DNA from 4 places in the Klebsiella terrigena genome. Region 1 is predicted to be linked to each of the others. Evidence: predicted binding sites of a transcription regulator. Region 1 holds the regulator's gene; each other region holds the start of a gene.
What was found. The regulator PurR, encoded in region 1, represses purine synthesis genes. The targets are predictions, from matches to a motif close to CANGCAAACGTTTGCNTG.
Positions count from the first base shown of each region.

Region 1 (5,375 bases):
CTGCCAGTCGAAATGGGCGAGAAGCCAGCTGCCGAGCAGCGGCGCCAGGGCCGGGGAGAGGCCCACCAGCGGCATGATGGTGGCGAATATGCGGTTGGTGCGCTGGGCAGGATAATAGTCGGTGACCATCGCCTGCCAGGTGACCGCCGCTGCGCAGACGCCGATGGCCTGCACAAATCGCAGCGCCAGCATCAGGGTCGCGTCATCGACCCACAGCATGCCAAGGCAGCCGACGGCGAAGATCGCCAGGCCGCTGAGCAGCACCGGCTTGCGCCCATAGCGATCGGATACCGGGCCCCAGAACAGCTGGCCAAGGGCGAAACCGGCGAGAAACACGCTCAGGCTGGCGCTGACCGAGGCCGCTGAAGTATTCAGATCCTGTTGGATAGCCGAAAACGCCGGCAGATACATATCGGTTGCGAGGAAGCCGAGCACGCTGAGGCCCGCCAGCCAAACCAAAAATCCTTTCCCAGGTTGTTGCATAAAGTTCTCTTTCTTCTGATGCAGGTAAGATGCCGCAGAGTGTAGGGAGTGCATTCTGGCTTGTGAAACGCTAATATTTGTTACATGCGTTCAAAAAATTTGCAGGCAGAATATGTGGTCAGAATACTCCCTTGAAGTGGTTGATGCGGTTGCGCGCAACGGCAGCTTTAGCGCAGCGGCTCAGGAGCTGCATCGTGTACCCTCGGCGGTCAGCTACACCGTGCGTCAGCTCGAAGAGTGGCTGGCCGTTCCGCTCTTTGAACGTCGCCACCGCGACGTTGAGCTCACCCCCGCCGGGGTGTGGTTTTTACAGGAAGGGCGTTCTGTTATCAAAAAAATGCAGATCACCCGCCGCCAGTGTCAGCAGATCGCCAACGGCTGGCGCGGGCAGCTCTCGATCGCGGTTGACGATATCGTGAAGCCGGCGCGGATGCGGCAGATGATTGTCGATTTTTATCGCCACTTTCCGGACGTCGAGCTGATTGTTTTCCAGGAGGTGTTTAACGGCGTCTGGGACGCGCTGGCCGACGGCCGCGTGGAGCTGGCCATCGGCGCGACCCGCTCGATTCCGGTCGGCGGACGCTACGCCTTTCGCGATATGGGCATGCTGAGCTGGCACTGCGTCGTCGCCAGCCACCATCCGCTGGCGAAAATGAACGGCCCGCTGAGCGATGACACGTTGCGCAACTGGCCGTCGCTGGTCAGGGAAGATACTTCCCGATCGCTGCCGAAGCGCACGACGTGGCTGCTGGATAATCAGAAGAGGGTGGTGGTGCCGGACTGGGATGCCTCGGCAACCTGCCTGTCGGCCGGGCTCTGCATCGGCATGGTGCCGTCGCACTTCGCCCGCCCGTGGATCGACAGCGGTGAGTGGACGGCGCTGGCGCTGGAAAATCCGTTCCCGGACGCCGCCTGCTGCCTGACCTGGCAGCAGAGCGATATCTCACCGGCGCTCTCATGGCTGCTGGACTACCTTGGCGACAGCGAAACGTTAAATCGGGAGTGGCTGCGGGCGCCGGAATAGCCGACGCCCGGCAGGATTAGCGGCGGTAGTCGACGAACGGGCCGTCGATCACCGAGCGGCGCTCGACCAGCCGCGGGTGAACTTCGATAGACTGCGACTCTTCGCGCTTGTTGACGATGCGGTCCATCAGCATATTGAAGGCGGCTTCGCCGAGAGAGTCCTTTGGCTGATGAATGGTGGTCAGCGCCGGGCTAAAGTAGCGGGCGTTGCGCACGTTGTCATAGCCAATCAGCGAAATATCCTGCGGAACGCGCAGGCCCATTTCGTCGGCGGCGCAAATCGCTCCCATCGCCATGATGTCGCCGCCGCAGAAGATGGCGGTCGGACGATGCTGCTGGCTGAGGATCTGCTGCATCGCGCGGTAGCCGGACTCCGGCTCGAAGTCGCCCTGAACCACCCAGCTTTCCGGGACGTTAATCTGCGCTTCTTCCATCGCTTTCATAAAACCGGCCAGACGCCCGGCGCCGGTGTTGCGCTCCAGCGGACCCGGGATCACGCCGATTTCACGGTGGCCGCGCTCAACGAGGTAACGACCGGCCATATAGCCGCCTTCAAAGGCGTTATCGATAACCGAATCGGTAAAGTCGGCCTTGGACTCACCCCAGTCCATCACCACCATCGGGATGTTGCGGTACTCTTCGAGCATGGAGAGCACCGACTGCGGATATTCGGAGCACATCACCAGCAGGCCGTCGACGCGCTTTTGCGCCATCATTGACAGGTAGGCCTGCTGCTTTTCCGGATCGTTCCAGGCGTTGCCGAGAATCAAGGTGTAGCCCTTCTGGAAGCAGCTCTTCTCAACGGACTCGATAATCTCGGCGAAATAGGCCGCTTCGCTGCTGGTGGCCAGCAGACCGATCGATTTGGTGTGATTAACCTTCAGGCTGCGCGCCACCGCACTCGGAGAGTAGTGCAGCTCTTTGATGGCAGCCCATACCGCGTTGCGCGTCTCTTCAGCGACAAAGCGGGTTTTGTTAATTACATGTGAAACTGTTGTAGTGGAAACGTTTGCGCGCTTCGCTACATCTTTAATTGTTGCCATTACTTCTCTCTCCAGACCTTGACCTGATCGTCTGATTATCGATACGGAAACGTTTGCCTATACACACCCTGAGTACAATGTTCAACATTGCATCACGTCGGGAAACGACACAGAACGACAGGAAGGGGTCAATGGCCGATACGCTTTCAAATTAGCGTGGGATTTTGTCCGATCTTGCGGCAAAGGGGAAGAGTAAAAATGTGCATCACCCTAAATCTCAGAAGATTTTTATACAATATTGTGCAAAAATGAGCAGGCTCACTTTTCTTGTGGGGATAATCAGGGGGAAAATTGATGGATACAGATTTAAAGTTTTCGCTGACCACGACGATTATTGTTCTGGGCCTGATCGTGGCCGCAGCGCTGACCGCCGTACTGCACTAATTTTTTCGGGGGAGAGGCTCCTTTCCCCCTATCTCCGCGCATTATTATCAAATTCGCAAAAATCTTTTGCCATTTCGTTTACTTTTGTTTTTCTGTGATTGATGTCATGCTTTTCGCTTCTGATGAGATACCGTCGCTGAGGACGGTCTGCTGGAGTCATTGCATGAAGATCAACTTTCCCCTGTTAGCGCTGGCCATTGGGGCGTTTGGTATCGGTACGACCGAATTTTCCCCGATGGGATTACTGCCGGTTATCGCCAGAGGCGTGGATGTGTCCATTCCCGCTGCGGGGATGCTGATCAGCGCTTATGCCATCGGTGTGATGGTCGGGGCGCCGCTGATGACGCTGCTGCTGTCGCACCGCGCGCGCCGCAGCGCGCTGATTTTCCTGATGGCTATTTTTACCCTTGGCAACGTCCTCTCGTCAATGGCGCCGGATTACACCACGCTGCTGCTCTCGCGCATTATTACCAGCCTGAACCACGGCGCCTTCTTCGGCCTCGGGTCGGTAGTGGCTGCGAGCGTGGTTCCTAAGCACAAGCAGGCCAGCGCGGTAGCCACCATGTTTATGGGGCTGACCATCGCCAACATTGGCGGCGTCCCGGCGGCGACCTGGCTCGGTGAAACCATCGGCTGGCGCATGTCCTTCCTCGCCACGGCGGGCCTTGGCCTGGTGGCGATGGTCAGCCTGTGGTTCTCGCTGCCAAAAGGCAGCGCAGGGGAGCGGCCAAACGTGAAGGAGGAGCTGGCGGTATTGATGCGGCCGCAGGTGCTTTCCGCGCTGCTGACCACCGTGCTCGGGGCCGGGGCGATGTTCACCCTCTATACCTATATTTCGCCGGTGCTGCATACCATTACCCACGCTTCGCCGCTGTTCGTCACCGCAATGCTGGTGCTGATTGGCGTCGGCTTCTCTCTGGGCAACTATCTTGGCGGAAAATTTGCCGACCGCTCGGTTTCCGGCACGCTGAAGGGCTTTTTACTGCTGCTGATGGTTATCATGCTGGCGATCCCGCTGCTGGCGCAGTCGCAGGTCGGCGCGGCCATCAGCATGGTGGTGTGGGGCGCGGCGACGTTCGCCGTGGTGCCGCCGCTGCAGATGCGCGTGATGCGCGTGGCTCACGAAGCGCCGGGGCTCTCTTCTTCGGTGAATATCGGGGCGTTTAACCTTGGCAATGCGCTGGGCGCGGCGGCCGGTGGGGCGGTAATTTCCGGCGGGCTGGGCTACGCATTTGTTCCGGTAATGGGGGCAATCATCGCCGGCGTGGCGCTGATGCTGGTGCTGTTCAGCGGTCGCGGACGGCCGCAAGAGGCCTTTGCCAGCCGCTAATAATCACCGCAGAAGGGTTTCCCCTTCTGCGGTGCAGTTTTATGCCGCCAGATTAGCCGCGACAAACTTCCAGTTTACCAGCGCCCAGAAGTGCTCCAGATAGTTCGGACGGGCGTTACGGTAGTCAATGTAATAAGCATGTTCCCAGACATCCACGGTCAGCAGCGGTTTAGCGCTGCCGGTAAGCGGCGTGCCGGCGTTGCTGGTGGAGACAATTGCCAGGCTGCCGTCGGCATTTTTGACCAGCCACGTCCAGCCTGCGCCGAAGTTTTTCGCCGCCGCATCGGTGAACTGCGCTTTAAAATCAGCGAAGCTGCCGAAGGATTTAGCGATGGCTGCCGCCAGTTCGCCTTCCGGCTCACCGCCGGCATTCGGCGCCAGGCAGTTCCAGTAGAACGTGTGGTTCCAGACCTGGGCCGCGTTGTTAAAGACGCCGCCTTCGGAAGAACGAACGATCTCTTCCAAAGACTGGCCTTCAAAAGCGGTGCCCTTGATCAGGTTGTTGAGGTTAGTGACGTAGGCCTGGTGATGCTTACCGTAGTGGTATTCCAGGGTTTCAGCGGAAATGTGCGGCGCCAGGGCGTCTTTCGCATATGGTAATGCAGGTAATTCGAACGACATTGCTACTCTCCTTATTATATTAATGCGTGCAATAACCATGTAGTGCACAGGGAGATAGTAGCAAATTAAAAGATGTGGCAAAAGAGAGAGTTAACCTGCCGCAGGCGCGGCAGGGGGGCATCAGCGGATCGTTTTAGGCGTCATCACGCGGCGGGCGCCAACGTAGTGGCGAACCCAGTAATCTTCGCTTAACGAGGTAATCTGAATATCGCGTCCGGTACGCGGCGACTGGATAAATTTGCCGTTGCCGACGTAAACGCCGACATGATCCGCCGTGCCGCGACCGCGGGTGCGGAAGAAGACCAGATCGCCGCTCTCCAGCTCGCCGCGATCGACGGGGCGAGCATCGCGCAGGTGGTACATCTCGTTCGCCGTGCGCGGGATATGAATCTTCACCAGGTCTTTATAGGCGTAATAAACCAGCCCGCTGCAGTCAAAGCCGGTGCGCGGCGAGGTGCCGCCCCAGCGATAGGGCTTACCAATTTGGTCCA
Region 1 covers NZ_CP050508.1:2,443,041-2,448,415, forward strand. Annotated here, with positions in the region: gene punC (purine nucleoside transporter PunC) at 1-483, opposite strand, end outside; gene punR (DNA-binding transcriptional activator PunR) at 596-1,507, shown strand; gene purR (HTH-type transcriptional repressor PurR) at 1,524-2,549, opposite strand; gene cydH (cytochrome bd-I oxidase subunit CydH) at 2,844-2,933, shown strand; gene HCK03_RS11485 (MFS transporter) at 3,097-4,263, shown strand; gene sodB (superoxide dismutase [Fe]) at 4,303-4,884, opposite strand; gene HCK03_RS11495 (C40 family peptidase) at 5,005-5,375, opposite strand, start outside.

Region 2 (5,375 bases), 2.7 Mb from region 1:
AGCAAGTGGCGTCCCCTAGGGGATTCGAACCCCTGTTACCGCCGTGAAAGGGCGGTGTCCTGGGCCTCTAGACGAAGGGGACACTGAAGTCTCAATCGCAAGACGCCTTGCTATTTACTTTTCATCAGACAATCTGTGTGAGCACTACAAAGGCAGGTTCTTTTAGGTAAGGAGGTGATCCAACCGCAGGTTCCCCTACGGTTACCTTGTTACGACTTCACCCCAGTCATGAATCACAAAGTGGTAAGCGCCCTCCCGAAGGTTAAGCTACCTACTTCTTTTGCAACCCACTCCCATGGTGTGACGGGCGGTGTGTACAAGGCCCGGGAACGTATTCACCGTGGCATTCTGATCCACGATTACTAGCGATTCCGACTTCACGGAGTCGAGTTGCAGACTCCGATCCGGACTACGACATACTTTATGAGGTCCGCTTGCTCTCGCGAGGTCGCTTCTCTTTGTATATGCCATTGTAGCACGTGTGTAGCCCTACTCGTAAGGGCCATGATGACTTGACGTCATCCCCACCTTCCTCCAGTTTATCACTGGCAGTCTCCTTTGAGTTCCCGGCCGAACCGCTGGCAACAAAGGATAAGGGTTGCGCTCGTTGCGGGACTTAACCCAACATTTCACAACACGAGCTGACGACAGCCATGCAGCACCTGTCTCAGAGTTCCCGAAGGCACCAAAGCATCTCTGCTAAGTTCTCTGGATGTCAAGAGTAGGTAAGGTTCTTCGCGTTGCATCGAATTAAACCACATGCTCCACCGCTTGTGCGGGCCCCCGTCAATTCATTTGAGTTTTAACCTTGCGGCCGTACTCCCCAGGCGGTCGACTTAACGCGTTAGCTCCGGAAGCCACTCCTCAAGGGAACAACCTCCAAGTCGACATCGTTTACAGCGTGGACTACCAGGGTATCTAATCCTGTTTGCTCCCCACGCTTTCGCACCTGAGCGTCAGTCTTTGTCCAGGGGGCCGCCTTCGCCACCGGTATTCCTCCAGATCTCTACGCATTTCACCGCTACACCTGGAATTCTACCCCCCTCTACAAGACTCTAGCCTGCCAGTTTCGGATGCAGTTCCCAGGTTGAGCCCGGGGATTTCACATCCGACTTGACAGACCGCCTGCGTGCGCTTTACGCCCAGTAATTCCGATTAACGCTTGCACCCTCCGTATTACCGCGGCTGCTGGCACGGAGTTAGCCGGTGCTTCTTCTGCGAGTAACGTCAATCGTCAAGGTTATTAACCTTAACGCCTTCCTCCTCGCTGAAAGTACTTTACAACCCGAAGGCCTTCTTCATACACGCGGCATGGCTGCATCAGGCTTGCGCCCATTGTGCAATATTCCCCACTGCTGCCTCCCGTAGGAGTCTGGACCGTGTCTCAGTTCCAGTGTGGCTGGTCATCCTCTCAGACCAGCTAGGGATCGTCGCCTAGGTGAGCCATTACCTCACCTACTAGCTAATCCCATCTGGGCACATCTGATGGCATGAGGCCCGAAGGTCCCCCACTTTGGTCTTGCGACGTTATGCGGTATTAGCTACCGTTTCCAGTAGTTATCCCCCTCCATCAGGCAGTTTCCCAGACATTACTCACCCGTCCGCCGCTCGTCACCCAAAGAGCAAGCTCTTCTGTGCTACCGCTCGACTTGCATGTGTTAGGCCTGCCGCCAGCGTTCAATCTGAGCCATGATCAAACTCTTCAATTTAAGTTTGATGCTCGTGAATTAAACTTCGTAATGAATTACGTATGTTCACTCAGAGACTTGGTATTCATTTTTCGTCCGAGGACGTTAAGAATCCATGTCACTTTGAGTGCCCACACAGATTGTCTGATAAATTGTTAAAGAGCAGTGCAACGCGGCTTTCGCTCACCGTTGCGAGGTGGCGTATATTACGCTTTCCTCTTTCAGAGTCAACCCCTTAATTCAGGATTTTTCTCTTCAACCGAACCGGCTAGTTAGTGTGAAGTGATTCACATCCGCCGTGTCGATGGAGGCGCATTATAGGGAGTTCTCGAGCGCCCGCAATAGTTAAATTGCAGAAAAATGACTGACTGCTGCATTCCCCAGCAAAACCCCGGTTTATACCCTCTTACGCACAGAATTATCCACAGACCGTCGGCGATCCTTCTCTATAAAGGCCGTCGCAGCGCCCTTCTATAAGGAGAGATAAGGAAAGATTTCCCCCTGCAAAGAGAAAGATAAAAATTCGCGAGCGTTGCGCAAACGTTTTCGTTACAATGCCGCGCTATGACACGGACGCCCGGTTGGGTGCGTTAGGTGAGTTTTTAGGCAAAAACTCACCTAACGCTCTCTGTAATATTCAAATCCTGGGGATTTAATACCATGCAACAACGTCGTCCAGTCCGCCGCGCCCTGCTCAGTGTTTCTGATAAGGCCGGTATCGTCGAATTCGCGCAGGCTCTTTCCGCTCGTGGTGTTGAGCTACTCTCTACGGGCGGTACCGCACGCCTGCTGGCAGAGAAAGGCCTGCCGGTAACCGAAGTCTCTGACTACACCGGTTTCCCGGAAATGATGGATGGACGCGTGAAGACCCTGCATCCGAAAGTACACGGCGGCATTCTGGGTCGTCGCGGACAGGATGATGAGATCATGGCGCAGCACGCTATCTCTCCTATTGATATGGTCGTCGTTAACCTCTACCCGTTTGCCCAGACCGTCGCCCGTGAAGGCTGCTCGCTGGAAGATGCGGTTGAGAACATCGATATCGGCGGCCCGACCATGGTGCGCTCCGCGGCCAAGAACCATAAAGATGTCGCTATCGTTGTTAAGAACAGCGACTACGCCGCCATTATTAAAGAGATGGACGCCAACGAAGGCTCCCTGACTCTCGACACCCGTTTCGACCTCGCTATTAAAGCTTTCGAGCACACCGCAGCCTATGACAGCATGATTGCCAACTACTTCGGCAGCATGGTTCCGGCCTATCATGGTGAAACTCAGGAAGCTTCAGGCCGCTTCCCGCGTACCCTGAACCTGAACTTCATTAAAAAGCAGGATATGCGCTACGGTGAAAACAGCCATCAGCAGGCCGCCTTCTATATAGAAGAAGAAATTAAGGAAGCATCCGTTGCCACCGCGCAGCAGCTGCAGGGCAAAGCGCTTTCCTATAACAACATTGCCGATACCGATGCGGCGCTGGAGTGCGTGAAAGAGTTCAGCGAGCCGGCGTGCGTCATCGTCAAGCACGCCAACCCGTGCGGCGTTGCGGTAAGCGATTCCCTGCTGGATGCCTACGACCGCGCCTATAAAACCGACCCAACCTCAGCGTTCGGCGGCATTATTGCCTTCAACCGCGAGCTGGATGCTGAAACCGCGCAGGCCATTATCTCCCGTCAGTTTGTCGAAGTGATCATCGCCCCGTCCGCTAGCGAAGCGGCGCTGAAAATCACCGCGGCGAAACAGAACGTCCGCGTCCTGACCTGCGGCGAGTGGACCTCACGCGTACCGGGCCTTGATTTCAAACGCGTTAACGGTGGGCTGCTGGTACAGGATCGCGATCTGGGCATGGTCACCCACGCTGAGCTGCGCGTGGTCAGCAAGCGCCAGCCAACCGAGCAGGAGCTGCGTGATGCGCTGTTCTGCTGGAAAGTCGCCAAGTTCGTCAAATCCAACGCTATCGTGTATGCCAAAGAGAATATGACCATCGGCATAGGCGCAGGCCAGATGAGCCGCGTTTACTCCGCCAAAATTGCCGGAATTAAAGCCGCCGACGAAGGCCTGGAAGTGAAAGGCTCAGCAATGGCATCCGATGCATTCTTCCCGTTCCGTGACGGCATTGATGCGGCCGCGGCAGTGGGCGTGAGCTGCGTGATCCAGCCTGGCGGCTCTATTCGCGACGAAGAGGTGATTGCCGCTGCCGACGAGCACGGTATCGCCATGATCTTCACCGACATGCGCCATTTCCGCCATTAATTCACGGAGTAACACATGAAAGTATTAGTGATTGGTAACGGCGGGCGCGAGCACGCGTTAGGATGGAAAGTGGCGCAATCGCCGCTGGTTGATACCGTTTATGTTGCTCCGGGTAATGCCGGCACCGCCCTGGAGCCCGCGCTGCAGAACGTGGCTATCGGCGTGACCGACATTCCGGCGCTGCTGAGCTTCGCACAGCGCGAAAATATCGATCTGACCATCGTCGGCCCGGAAGCGCCGCTGGTGATTGGCATCGTCGATGCCTTCCGCGCCGCCGGACTGAAAATCTTCGGCCCAACGGAAGGTGCCGCGCAGCTCGAGGGCTCTAAGGCCTTTACCAAAGATTTCCTCGCGCGCCACAAGATCCCCACCGCCGAGTACCAGAACTTTACCGAGGTTGAGCCTGCCCTTGCGTACCTGCGTGAGAAAGGCGCGCCGATCGTTATCAAAGCTGACGGCCTGGCGGCCGGGAAAGGCGTGATTGTTGCCATGACGCTCGAAGAGGCGGAAGCCGCCGTTAACGATATGCTGGCTGGCAACGCCTTCGGCGACGCGGGCCACCGTATCGTTATCGAAGAGTTCCTCGACGGCGAAGAGGCCAGCTTTATCGTCATGGTTGACGGCGAGCACGTGCTGCCGATGGCCACCAGCCAGGACCACAAACGCGTCGGTAACGGCGATACTGGCCCTAACACCGGCGGTATGGGCGCGTACTCTCCTGCTCCGGTGGTCACGGATGAAGTTCATCAGCGCACCATGGAGCGTATCATTTGGCCAACGGTCAAAGGGATGGCGGCGGAAGGTAATACCTATACCGGCTTTCTCTACGCGGGTCTGATGATCGATAAGCAGGGCAACCCAAAGGTAATTGAGTTCAACTGCCGCTTCGGCGATCCGGAAACGCAGCCCATCATGCTGCGCATGAAGTCGGACATGGTAGAGCTGTGCCTCGCCGCCTGCGACGGCAAGCTGGATGAGAAAACGTCAGAGTGGGACAGCCGCGCCTCTCTCGGCGTGGTCGTGGCCGCGGGCGGCTATCCGGGCAGCTACAGCACCGGCGACGAGATCTTTGGCCTGCCGCAGGAAGAAGCGGCGGATGGCAAAGTGTTCCATGCAGGCACCCAGCTTTCTGCCGACCAGCGCGTACTCACCAACGGCGGCCGCGTACTGTGCGTAACGGCGCTGGGCGATAGCGTGGCTCAGGCACAGCAGCGTGCCTATGAACTGCTTACCGATATCCGCTGGAACGGCAGCTTTAGCCGTGACGATATCGGCTGGCGCGCCATCGCTCGCGAGCAAAGCTAACGGCGTCGTTTCATCTGCCGGATTCACGCATCCTTCTTTATTAACGGGTGGCCTCAGTTTTGTGGCCGCCCGTTTTATTTGGCGCGCGCGGAGTACGGTTCTGCAAGGATCGGCGGCGCGATGTCCGGCAGG
Region 2 covers NZ_CP050508.1:5,314,298-5,319,672, forward strand. Annotated here, with positions in the region: tRNA gene HCK03_RS24895 (tRNA-Glu) at 7-82, opposite strand; rRNA gene HCK03_RS24900 (16S ribosomal RNA) at 168-1,709, opposite strand; gene purH (bifunctional phosphoribosylaminoimidazolecarboxamide formyltransferase/IMP cyclohydrolase) at 2,349-3,938, shown strand; gene purD (phosphoribosylamine--glycine ligase) at 3,954-5,243, shown strand.
Region 2: purH (bifunctional phosphoribosylaminoimidazolecarboxamide formyltransferase/IMP cyclohydrolase) is a predicted target of PurR. The motif match lies at 2,222-2,239, and genes of this name have one in related genera.

Region 3 (5,375 bases), 1.1 Mb from region 1:
CTTTGTCCGCTGGTTTCGCCAGCACGTGACGGCGTTCCCGGTGGTGCATGCCCGGCTAACGGGCTATTTGACCAGCACCGATGCCGACGTCTGGCTGATCACCGGTTCACCGCAGTCGCTGGTGGAGCAGGTCTATTTTGATACGCCCTGGCTACCGAGAGTGAACCTCATCGCCAGCAGAATGGCGCGTCGCTACGGCGGCTGGGTCCTGACTCTGCGCTGCCTGGGGCATGAAAAAGTGGTGCAGCTGGAGCAAAAAATTGGCGCGCCGCTGCGGCTGTATAGCGGCTACAGCGACAGCGAGCAGGATAATCCGCTGCTCTGCTTTTGCCAGCATCGCTGGCGGGTGACGCCGCAGGGCGATCTGCATCAGCTAGAGTGATAGTGTCTAATGCGCGGCCGCCATGTATAATGCGCCCCGCTTTTGCACAGGAGTCCCGCTTTGTCTGACCATGAACGCAATGATGAATACTGGATGCGTCACGCTTTGACGCTGGCTAAACGCGCCTGGGAAGAGGGCGAGGTGCCGGTGGGTGCCGTGCTGGTACACAATAACCAGGTCATCGGCGAGGGCTGGAATCGGCCGATCGGCCGCCACGATCCGACCGCGCACGCCGAGATCATGGCCATACGCCAGGGTGGGCTGGTGCTGCAAAACTACCGCCTGATTGACGCCACGCTGTACGTGACCCTCGAGCCGTGCGTGATGTGCGCCGGGGCGATGGTGCATAGCCGCATCTCGCGGCTGGTATTTGGCGCCCGGGATGCGAAAACCGGCGCCGCCGGATCGCTTATCGACGTGCTGCACCATCCGGGGATGAACCATCGGGTTGAGATCGCTGAAGGCGTTCTCGCCGAGTCGTGTTCGGCCATGCTGAGCGATTTTTTCCGCTGGCGGCGGGAAGAGAAAAAGGCGCTGAAAAAGGCGCGCCAGGCGGACGAGAGCTAGTGGTTCAGCCCGGGGATTTTGAACCTGGCGTTATCGACCAGCGCTTCGGTGCGGAATTTGAAAAACGGTAGCGTCTGCTCTTCCTTTTTATCTACCTCATCCGGCATAACCGCCGGATAGTCACCGGCCATCGCCAGCGCCTGCTGGTCCTTCCTCTCCTTCTCGGACAGATAGCCGACCAGGCTAATGTGGTATTTGCGAATGTTCTCGACGTAAGCGTACGCTTCATGGCCCCGCGCGTAGCCGTATTTCAGCCTGCTGTAGTAGGATTTTTGGCTGAGAAGCGGCAGGCGCTGCTTCACGTCCGCCCAGCTGTTGGGATTCCCTTGCTGTTTTTTCGTCAGGGCGATGGCGTCGAGAATATGCGCGTAGCCCATATTGTACGCCGCCAGCGCAAACCAGATCCGCTCATCTTTGGGGACCGAATCCGGAACCTTGTTCATCATATCCTGCAGATAGCGCATGCCGCCGTTGACGCTCTGCTCGGCATCGGTGCGGTCGGTTAATCCCAGGCTCTGAGCGGTGTTTCTGGTGAGCATCATCATCCCGCGAACCCCGGTCGGTGAGGTCGCCTGCGGATCCCAGTGCGACTCCTGCCAGGCAATCGCCGCCAGCAGGCGCCAGTCGATCTGACGGGCGTACTTTTCAAACATCGGCTGCAGGTCCGGCAGGACATTCTCTACCGCCCGCAGGAAGGTGCGCGTATCGACATAATCGAAATCGTTGCCGTGCCCGAGATACTTCTCTTCCAGCCGCGCCAGGGTGCCGTCTTCATTAATGTTGTTGAAGAAATCGAGCATCGCCGCCGAGAGCGAGTTGTCTTCGCCCTTGATGCTAAACCAGGTCACCGGCTGCTCATCGCTGATATCCAGCGCGACCGCCAGCTCAGGATGCACGCGCTGAAACAGGCTGACCGCCACGGAATCGGCGATGGTGTAGCTCAGATCGCCATCGATCACCGCCTGCATTAGCGCCGTGGTGCCGCGCTTTTCATCGACGCGCCAGCTGAGATCGGGGTATTTGCTCTCCTTCAGGCTCTGCAGGTCGTTAATGGCGACGTGGCCCGGCGCGATAGCCAGCTGGTCGGCATTGAGGCCAGCAAGGGTGCGCGGGCGGGGGCTGCCGACCCGGTAGACCAGCTGCTGCGATACGGAGTAGTAGCTCGGTCCCGGCTGATAGTTCTTCACCCGCTCGGAGTTATAGACCAGCCCGGCGCCGAGCATGTCGGCCTTCCCGTTGTCCAGATCGTCAAACAGCTGGCTGATATTCTGCCGAACGGTGATCTTCAGCTTTACGCCGAGGTAGTCGGCGAACTGCTGCGCCAGCTCGTAATCAAGACCGTAGGTTTTGTCATTGATGGTCGCAAAGGTCATCGGCGAATTGATGGTGCTGATGCGCAGCTCCCCGCGCGACATAATTCCCGCCACGCGGTTCTCTGGTTTGCCCGACCACGGGATCGACGGCCACAGGGCAGCCGCCAGCAATAAGGTAACAATGCCGATGAGCAGATAATTAATCTTTAGTTTTTTCAGATAGTTAATCTTCTGCAGCTCTATGTTCCTCAGCAGACTATGACCGGAAAAAGTAAAAGGTTGTCGTTGAATGAGCGGCATTTTGCTTAAGAATGCGCCAGTTGGCAACTTATTCGCGATAGAGGTCACATTTAATGATAAACGCGACGAATGATTTTATTTCCACGCAAACGGTTTCGTCAGGGCGCAGGATTCACTATAATAGCGCCCGTTTCCCCCCTGGCTCATATTGAAAGCTTCGAAGACGAGAGACTTATGATGGAAATTTTGCGTGGTTCACCTGCACTGTCGGCATTTCGTATCAATAAACTGCTGGCACGTTTCCAGGCGGCCAACATACCGGTAAGCACAATATATGCAGAGTATGTTCATTTTGCCGACCTGAACGCCCCGCTCGGCGGTGAGGATCGCGAGAGGCTGGCACGACTGCTCAAGTATGGCCCAAGCTTAAGTAGCCATACCCCAACCGGTAAATTACTGCTCGTCACCCCCCGCCCTGGCACCATCTCCCCCTGGTCTTCTAAAGCTACCGATATCGCCCATAACTGCGGCCTGGCACAGGTTGTGCGCCTTGAGCGCGGCGTAGCGTACTACGTTGAAGCCAGCACGCTGAGCGCAGAGCAGTGGGCCGTTGTTGCAGATGAGCTGCACGACCGAATGATGGAAAGCGTATTCGACGCGCTGGAAGAGGGCGCGAAGCTGTTCGCTCAGCATCAGCCTAAGCCTGTCACCAGCGTCGATCTGCTGGGCCAGGGCCGTCAGGCGCTAATTGACGCTAACCTCCGTCTGGGGCTGGCGCTGGCGGATGACGAAATCGACTACCTGCAGGATGCTTTCAAAACGCTGGGCCGTAACCCGAACGATATCGAACTGTATATGTTCGCGCAGGCCAACTCCGAGCACTGCCGCCACAAGATTTTTAACGCCGATTGGGTCATCGACGGCGAACAGCAGCCGAAGTCGCTGTTTAAGATGATCAAAAATACCTTTGAGAAGACCCCGGACTACGTTCTGTCCGCTTACAAAGACAACGCCGCGGTCATGGAAGGTTCTGAGGTCGGGCGCTTCTTCGCCAGCCATCAGGACGGGATTTATGACTACCATCAGGAAGCGGCGCATATCCTGATGAAGGTAGAAACGCACAACCACCCGACGGCGATTTCTCCGTGGCCGGGCGCAGCGACCGGTTCCGGCGGTGAAATCCGCGATGAAGGCGCAACCGGACGCGGGGCGAAACCCAAAGCGGGCCTGGTCGGGTTCTCGGTCTCTAACCTGCGCATCCCGGGCTTTGAACAGCCGTGGGAAGAAGACTTTGGCAAACCGGACCGCATCGTGACCGCGCTGGATATCATGACCGACGGTCCGCTGGGCGGCGCGGCGTTTAACAACGAATTTGGTCGTCCGGCGCTGAACGGCTACTTCCGCACCTATGAAGAAAAGGTGACCAGCCACAACGGTGAAGAGCTGCGCGGCTACCACAAGCCGATCATGCTGGCTGGCGGCATCGGCAACATCCGCGCCGATCATGTCCAGAAAGGCGAAATTATCGTTGGGGCGAAGCTTATCGTGCTCGGCGGCCCGGCGATGAACATTGGCCTCGGCGGCGGTGCGGCCTCGTCTATGGCATCCGGTCAGTCTGATGCGGACCTCGATTTCGCCTCCGTCCAGCGCGACAACCCGGAAATGGAACGTCGCTGCCAGGAGGTCATTGACCGCTGCTGGCAGCTGGGCGACGCCAACCCGATTCTGTTTATCCACGACGTCGGCGCGGGCGGCCTTTCGAACGCCATGCCGGAGCTGGTGAGCGACGGCGGCCGCGGCGGTAAATTCCAGCTGCGCGATATCCTCAGCGACGAGCCGGGCATGAGCCCGCTGGAAATCTGGTGTAACGAATCCCAGGAGCGCTACGTATTAGCAGTGGCGCCGGACCAGCTGCCGCTGTTTGACGAGCTGTGCCGCCGCGAGCGCGCGCCTTACGCCGTGATTGGCGACGCTACCGAAGAGCTGCATCTGAATATGAGCGACAGCCATTTCAACGACCAGCCGATCGATCTGCCGCTGGACGTGCTGTTGGGCAAAACGCCGAAAATGACCCGCGACGTGCAGACCCTGAAGGCCAAAGGCGAAGCGCTGAATCGCCAGGGAATGACCGTTGCCGACGCGGTAAATCGCGTTCTGCACCTGCCGGCGGTGGCGGAGAAAACCTTCCTCGTCACCATCGGCGACCGCACCGTTACCGGTATGGTGGCGCGCGACCAGATGGTTGGCCCGTGGCAGATCCCGGTGGCGAACTGCGCGGTTACCACCGCCAGCCTCGATAGCTACTACGGCGAAGCGATGGCCCTTGGCGAACGTTCGCCGGTGGCATTACTCGATTTCGCCGCCTCCGCCCGCCTGGCGGTCGGAGAAGCGCTGACCAACGTGGCGGCAACGCAAATTGGCGCGCTGAATCGCGTGAAGCTTTCGGCAAACTGGATGGCAGCGGCCGGACACCCGGGCGAAGATGCCGGTCTGTACGAAGCGGTGAAAGCGGTTGGCGAAGAGCTGTGCCCGGCTCTGGGCCTGACTATCCCGGTCGGCAAAGATTCTATGTCGATGAAAACCCGCTGGCAGGAAGGCAGCGAGCAGCGCGAGATGACCTCTCCGCTGTCGCTGGTGATCACCGCCTTTGCCCGCGTGGAAGACGTGCGTCGCACCGTGACGCCGCAGCTCTTGACCGAAGACAACGCCCTGCTGCTGATTGATTTAGGCAACGGCCACAACGCGCTGGGCGCGACCGCGCTGGCGCAGGTTTATCGCCAGCTGGGCGATACCCCGGCAGACGTTCGCGACGTCGCGCAGCTGAAAGGCTACTGGGACGCAATGCAGGCGCTGGTGGCTGAACGCAAGCTGCT
Region 3 covers NZ_CP050508.1:1,312,855-1,318,229, forward strand. Annotated here, with positions in the region: gene yfhb (phosphatidylglycerophosphatase C) at 1-382, shown strand, start outside; gene tadA (tRNA adenosine(34) deaminase TadA) at 443-949, shown strand; gene mltF (membrane-bound lytic murein transglycosylase MltF) at 946-2,562, opposite strand; gene purL (phosphoribosylformylglycinamidine synthase) at 2,737-5,375, shown strand, end outside.
Region 3: purL (phosphoribosylformylglycinamidine synthase) is a predicted target of PurR. The motif match lies at 2,645-2,662, and genes of this name have one in related genera.

Region 4 (5,375 bases), 2.8 Mb from region 1:
GCTGGCGGAGAACGAAGGGCTGATTGCGCAGGTGACGGACTACGTCGTGGATGAGGTGTTTGCCGATCTGGGCGAATTCCTCGCCAGCCATCCGCAGCTGTACGTCGCGATTAACCTCTCGGCCACCGACTTCCACTCCGCGCGGCTGATTAGCCAAATTAGTGAAAAGGCGCAAAGCCACGCGGTATGCATCAACCAGATTAAAATCGAAGTGACCGAGCGCGGGTTTATTGACGTGCAGAAAACGACGCCGGTGATTCAGGCCTTTCGCGAGGCGGGATATGAAGTCGCCATCGATGATTTCGGCACCGGCTACTCCAACCTGCATAACCTCTCTTCGCTCAACGTCGACATTCTCAAGATCGATAAATCCTTTATCGATACGCTGACGACCCACGGCACCAGCCACACGATCGCCGAGCATATTATTGAGATGGCGCGCAGCCTGCATCTGAAAACCGTGGCCGAGGGCGTCGAAACGCTGGACCAGGTGAAGTGGCTACAGAAGCGCGGCGTCCGCTACTGCCAGGGCTGGCATTTTGCCAGGGCGATGCCGGTGCAGGAGTTTAAGCAGTGGCTGGTGAAGGCGCCAGCGCTGCTTAACGCCTGCGCGCAAACCCGTCAGGCGGAAATCTGATGGCGATAGTCGCTGGGCGTGCGGTCATACTCCCGGCGGAACACCCGTGAAAACGTCTGCTGCGAGACGTAGCCCAGATCCATCGCGATATCGAAAATCGGGCGCTGGGTGGTTCTGAGGGCTTCAGCGGCCAGTAACAGCCGACGTTGGCGAATGTAATCACCCAGCGTCTGATGCGTAACGGCGCGGAACATCCGCTGGAGATACCACTTCGAGTACCCCGATTTTTTGGCGACTACATCAATGTTAAGTGGTTGATCGATATGTTCATCAATCCATTCAATAAGCGTTTGGATAATATCCTGATGGGACATAAAGCGGCCTCTCTCTCAATTCTCGATTCGTCGTTTTGTCTGCGGGCGAGTATAATTCCTCAAGTTAACTTGAGGTAAAGAGCTTTATGGAAAAGAAATCACCCCGTATCAAAATGCTGTTGACCCCCGGCGAAGTGGCAAAACGTACCGGCGTTGCCGTCTCGGCGCTCCATTTCTATGAAAGCAAAGGGCTGATTCACAGCCAGCGCAATCCGGGCAATCAGCGGCGCTACCGTCGTGACGTGCTGCGCGCGGTGGCGATTATCAAGATTGCGCAGCGCATCGGCATTCCGCTGGCGACTATCGGCGACGCCTTTGGCGTGCTGCCAGAAGGCCACAACCTAAGCGCCAAAGAGTGGAAGCAGCTATCGTCGGTGTGGCGGGAAGAGCTGGACCGGCGCATTCATACGCTCACCGCGCTGCGCGATCAGCTGGATGGCTGCATCGGCTGCGGCTGCCTGTCACGACGGGACTGCCCGCTGCGTAACCCGGGAGACAAGCTGGGTGAAGAGGGGACCGGCGCGCGGCTGCTGGAGGATGATTAAAAAACTAAAGCGCCACAACAGGGCGCTTTAGTTGTTTTCCGGTCTTTGTCTTTCGCTCTATCCCGCTGGTTCACAGGAGGGTTTCCCCCGACATCGGCTCCCCTCAGTATTGCGCAACAAGTTGATGGAGGTTCCGGATTGCGCCGACACCTTAATTGTGGCACATCCCCTTAAATCCACCCGCTTATTTTGGCGAATTTTTCCCGTCATTCACCGCCAGTTCCTATAGTTAATTTGAACAAACGACGGGAGAGACCCATGCTGACGGTACATCACCTTAATCAATCGCGATCGCAGCGCGTGCTCTGGGCGCTGGAAGAGCTGCAGCTGCCCTATCAGATTGTCTGCTATCCGCGGCAGAAAAATATGCTGGCACCGCCGGAGTTAAAAAAAATTCACCCGCTGGGCAAATCTCCGGTCGTGGAGGATAACGGCTACGTGCTGGCGGAGTCCGGGGCGATCCTCGAATATCTGCAGGAAACCTACGATAGCACGCAGCAGCTGCGGCCGCAGGCGATGGCGGACAGGCTGCAGTACCGCTTTTGGCTGCACTATGCCGAAGGCTCGCTGATGCCCCTGATGCTGATGAAGCTGGTCTTTTCCAGCCTCGGCAAGGCTCCGGTGCCGTTCGGCATGCGCACGCTGGGCGGCGCGCTGGGGAAGGGGATGCAGAAGGCCTGGCTGGACCGGCAGATTGCGACCCACGCCGGCTTTATCGAAGATCACCTCTCCCGATGGCCGTGGTTTGCGGGCGAAAACCTGAGCATGGCCGATATCCAGATGAGCTTTCCGCTGCTGGCGCTGCAGTCGCGCGGCGGAATTGACGGGCTTGCGCACATCGCCCGCTGGACGCAGCGTATCGAGCAGCGTCCGGCCTGGCAGCGCGCCATTGAGCGCGGCGGCCCCTTTACGCTACCGGGTGCCTGAGGCATCACCTTTTACGATGGCCGAGGCGAATTGCTATCAGCGCAATACAAAAATGTTAGTAGATTGCGCATGGACGATAACGTTTGCGCATCGGCTGGTTATTTCCTGAACGTCATAAGCGAAATTTAGCGAAATACGACAAACTTCAGTTGAAAAGGGCCATCTAAAGGCTGGATAATCGTTTGCCTTATTATTTTGCTCGCTATTTATCCTGCTAACAGGGGGTGAGTAAAGTAATTTTGACCACCGTATTGTATGCGCGGAGTTAAACGTTTGCTTTTTTTGCAGCCCCCCTGGCGCTGCGATATATAGCACAAGGAGATCGCGTTGAACTGGCAGTGGATGGTCCACCACGCATACCGACGAATGATAAAAATTCTCAGGGGAAGTTTTCTATGTCTACGCCTTCAGCGCGTACCGGCGGTTCATTAGACGCCTGGTTTAAAATTTCGGCTCGCGGCAGCTCCGTGCGTCAGGAAGTTCTTGCAGGTTTAACCACTTTTCTCGCCATGGTGTACTCGGTAATCGTGGTACCGGGCATGCTGGGTAAAGCCGGGTTCCCACCGGCAGCGGTGTTTGTCTCCACCTGCCTGGTGGCGGGCGTGGGCTCTCTGGTGATGGGGCTGTGGGCCAACCTGCCGCTGGCAATCGGTTGTGCTATCTCGCTGACCGCCTTTACCGCCTTCAGCCTGGTGCTGGGACAGCAGATCAGCATCCCGGTTGCGCTGGGCGCCGTGTTCCTGATGGGCGTGCTGTTTACCATTATCTCCGCGACCGGCATTCGTAGCTGGATCTTACGCAACCTGCCGCAGGGCGTTGCGCACGGCACCGGTATCGGTATCGGCCTGTTCCTGCTGCTGATCGCTGCCAACGGCGTGGGCCTGGTCATTAAGAACCCGCTGGATGGTCTGCCGGTGGCGCTGGGTAATTTCGACAGCTTCCCGGTGATTATGTCGCTGGTGGGGCTGGCGGTGATTATCGGCCTCGAAAAGCTGAAGGTACCGGGCGGCATCCTGCTGACCATTATCGGCGTGTCGATCGTGGGCCTGATTTTCGACCCTAACGTTCACTTCTCCGGTATTTTTGCCATGCCGTCGCTGAGCGACGATAAAGGCAATTCGCTGATCGGCAGCCTGGATATTATCGGCGCGCTGAACCCGGTTGTTCTGCCGAGCGTGCTGGCGCTGGTGATGACGGCGGTATTTGATGCCACCGGCACCATCCGCGCGGTCGCGGGGCAGGCGAACCTGCTGGACAAAGACGGGCAGATTATCAACGGCGGTAAAGCGCTGACCACCGACTCCCTGAGCAGCGTCTTCTCCGGCCTGGTCGGTGCGGCGCCGGCGGCGGTGTATATCGAATCGGCTGCGGGTACCGCTGCCGGCGGTAAAACGGGCCTGACCGCGGTGACGGTTGGCGTGCTGTTCCTGCTGATCCTGTTCCTCTCTCCGCTCTCCTATCTGGTGCCCGCCTACGCCACCGCTCCGGCGCTGATGTATGTCGGCCTGCTGATGCTGAGCAACGTGGCGAAGATTGATTTCAACGATTTTGTCGATGCGATGGCGGGGCTGATTACCGCGGTCTTTATCGTGCTGACCTGCAACATCGTTACCGGCATCATGATCGGCTTCGCGTCGCTGGTTATCGGACGCCTGGTCTCCGGGGAGTGGCGCAAGCTGAACCTCGGCACCGTGATCATTGCCGCAGCGCTGGTTATCTTCTACGCCGGCGGCTGGGCAATTTAAGCGATTTATGCTGACAGCGGGCGGCTCAGGCCGCCCGTTTAATTTTTAAGCCACATCCTGTTTCCTTTTGCGTTAATCTGGGTAGCGTATCATTTCGAGACATGACGCCTCAGATGTAAAAAAAGAAAACGCAGCAAACAGGGAACACATGGAAATATTCTTTACCATACTCATCATGACCCTCGTGGTCTCTCTCTCCGGGGTGGTTACACGCGTACTGCCCTTTCAGGTTCCACTACCTTTAATCCAAATCGCCATCGGCGCGCTGTTAGCCTGGCCTACCTTCGGGCTGCACGTCGAATTCGACCCCGAGCTCTTCCTGGTCCTCTTTATTCCGCCGCTGCTTTTTGCCGATGGCTGGAAGACGCCGACCCGCGAGTTCATTGAGCACGGGCGAGAGATTTTTGGCCTCGCGCTGGCGCTGGTGCTGGTGACGGTGGTGGGCATCGGCTACCTCATCTACTGGATAGTCCCGGGCATTCCGCTGATCCCGGCCTTTGCGCTGGCGGCGGTTCTGTCGCCAACCGATGCGGTGGCGCTCTCCGGGATTGTCGGCGAAGGGCGGATCCCGAAAAAAATTATGGGGATACTGCAGGGCGAAGCGTTGATGAACGACGCCTCCGGCCTGGTCTCGCTGAAGTTTGCCGTCGCGGTGGCGATGGGCACGATGGTCTTTACCGTTGGCGGTGCGACCGTCGAGTTCTTCAAGGTGGCGATAGGCGGCATCCTCGCCGGTTTTGTCGTCAGCTGGCTCTACGGGCGCTCGATGCGCTTCCTCAGCCGCTGGGGCGGCGATGAGCCGGCAACGCAGATTGTGCTGCTGTTCCTGCTGCCGTTTGCTTCCTACCTGATCGCTGAACATATTGGTTTTTCCGGGATTCTGGCCGCGGTCGCGGCGGGGATGACCATCACCCGTTCGGGAGTGATGCGCACCGCGCCGCTGGCGATGCGCCTGCGCGCCAACAGCACCTGGGCGATGCTGGAGTTCGTGTTTAACGGCATGGTGTTCCTGCTGTTAGGCCTGCAGCTGCCGGATATTCTGTCGAGCTCGCTGGTGGCGGCGGAGGCGGATCCCAACGTCGAAACCTGGATGCTGTTTACCGATATAATCCTGATTTACGCCGCCCTGATGCTGGTTCGTTTTGGCTGGCTGTGGACGATGCGCAAGCTCAGTCAGCGCTTCCTGAAGAAGAAGCCGATGGAGTTT
Region 4 covers NZ_CP050508.1:5,219,878-5,225,252, reverse strand. Annotated here, with positions in the region: gene HCK03_RS24515 (EAL domain-containing protein) at 1-637, shown strand, start outside; gene soxS (superoxide response transcriptional regulator SoxS) at 622-951, opposite strand; gene soxR (redox-sensitive transcriptional activator SoxR) at 1,038-1,496, shown strand; gene HCK03_RS24500 (glutathione S-transferase family protein) at 1,755-2,423, shown strand; gene HCK03_RS24495 (NCS2 family permease) at 2,819-4,168, shown strand; gene HCK03_RS24490 (Na+/H+ antiporter) at 4,317-5,375, shown strand, end outside.
Region 4: HCK03_RS24495 (NCS2 family permease) is a predicted target of PurR. The motif match lies at 2,686-2,703, and genes of this name have one in related genera.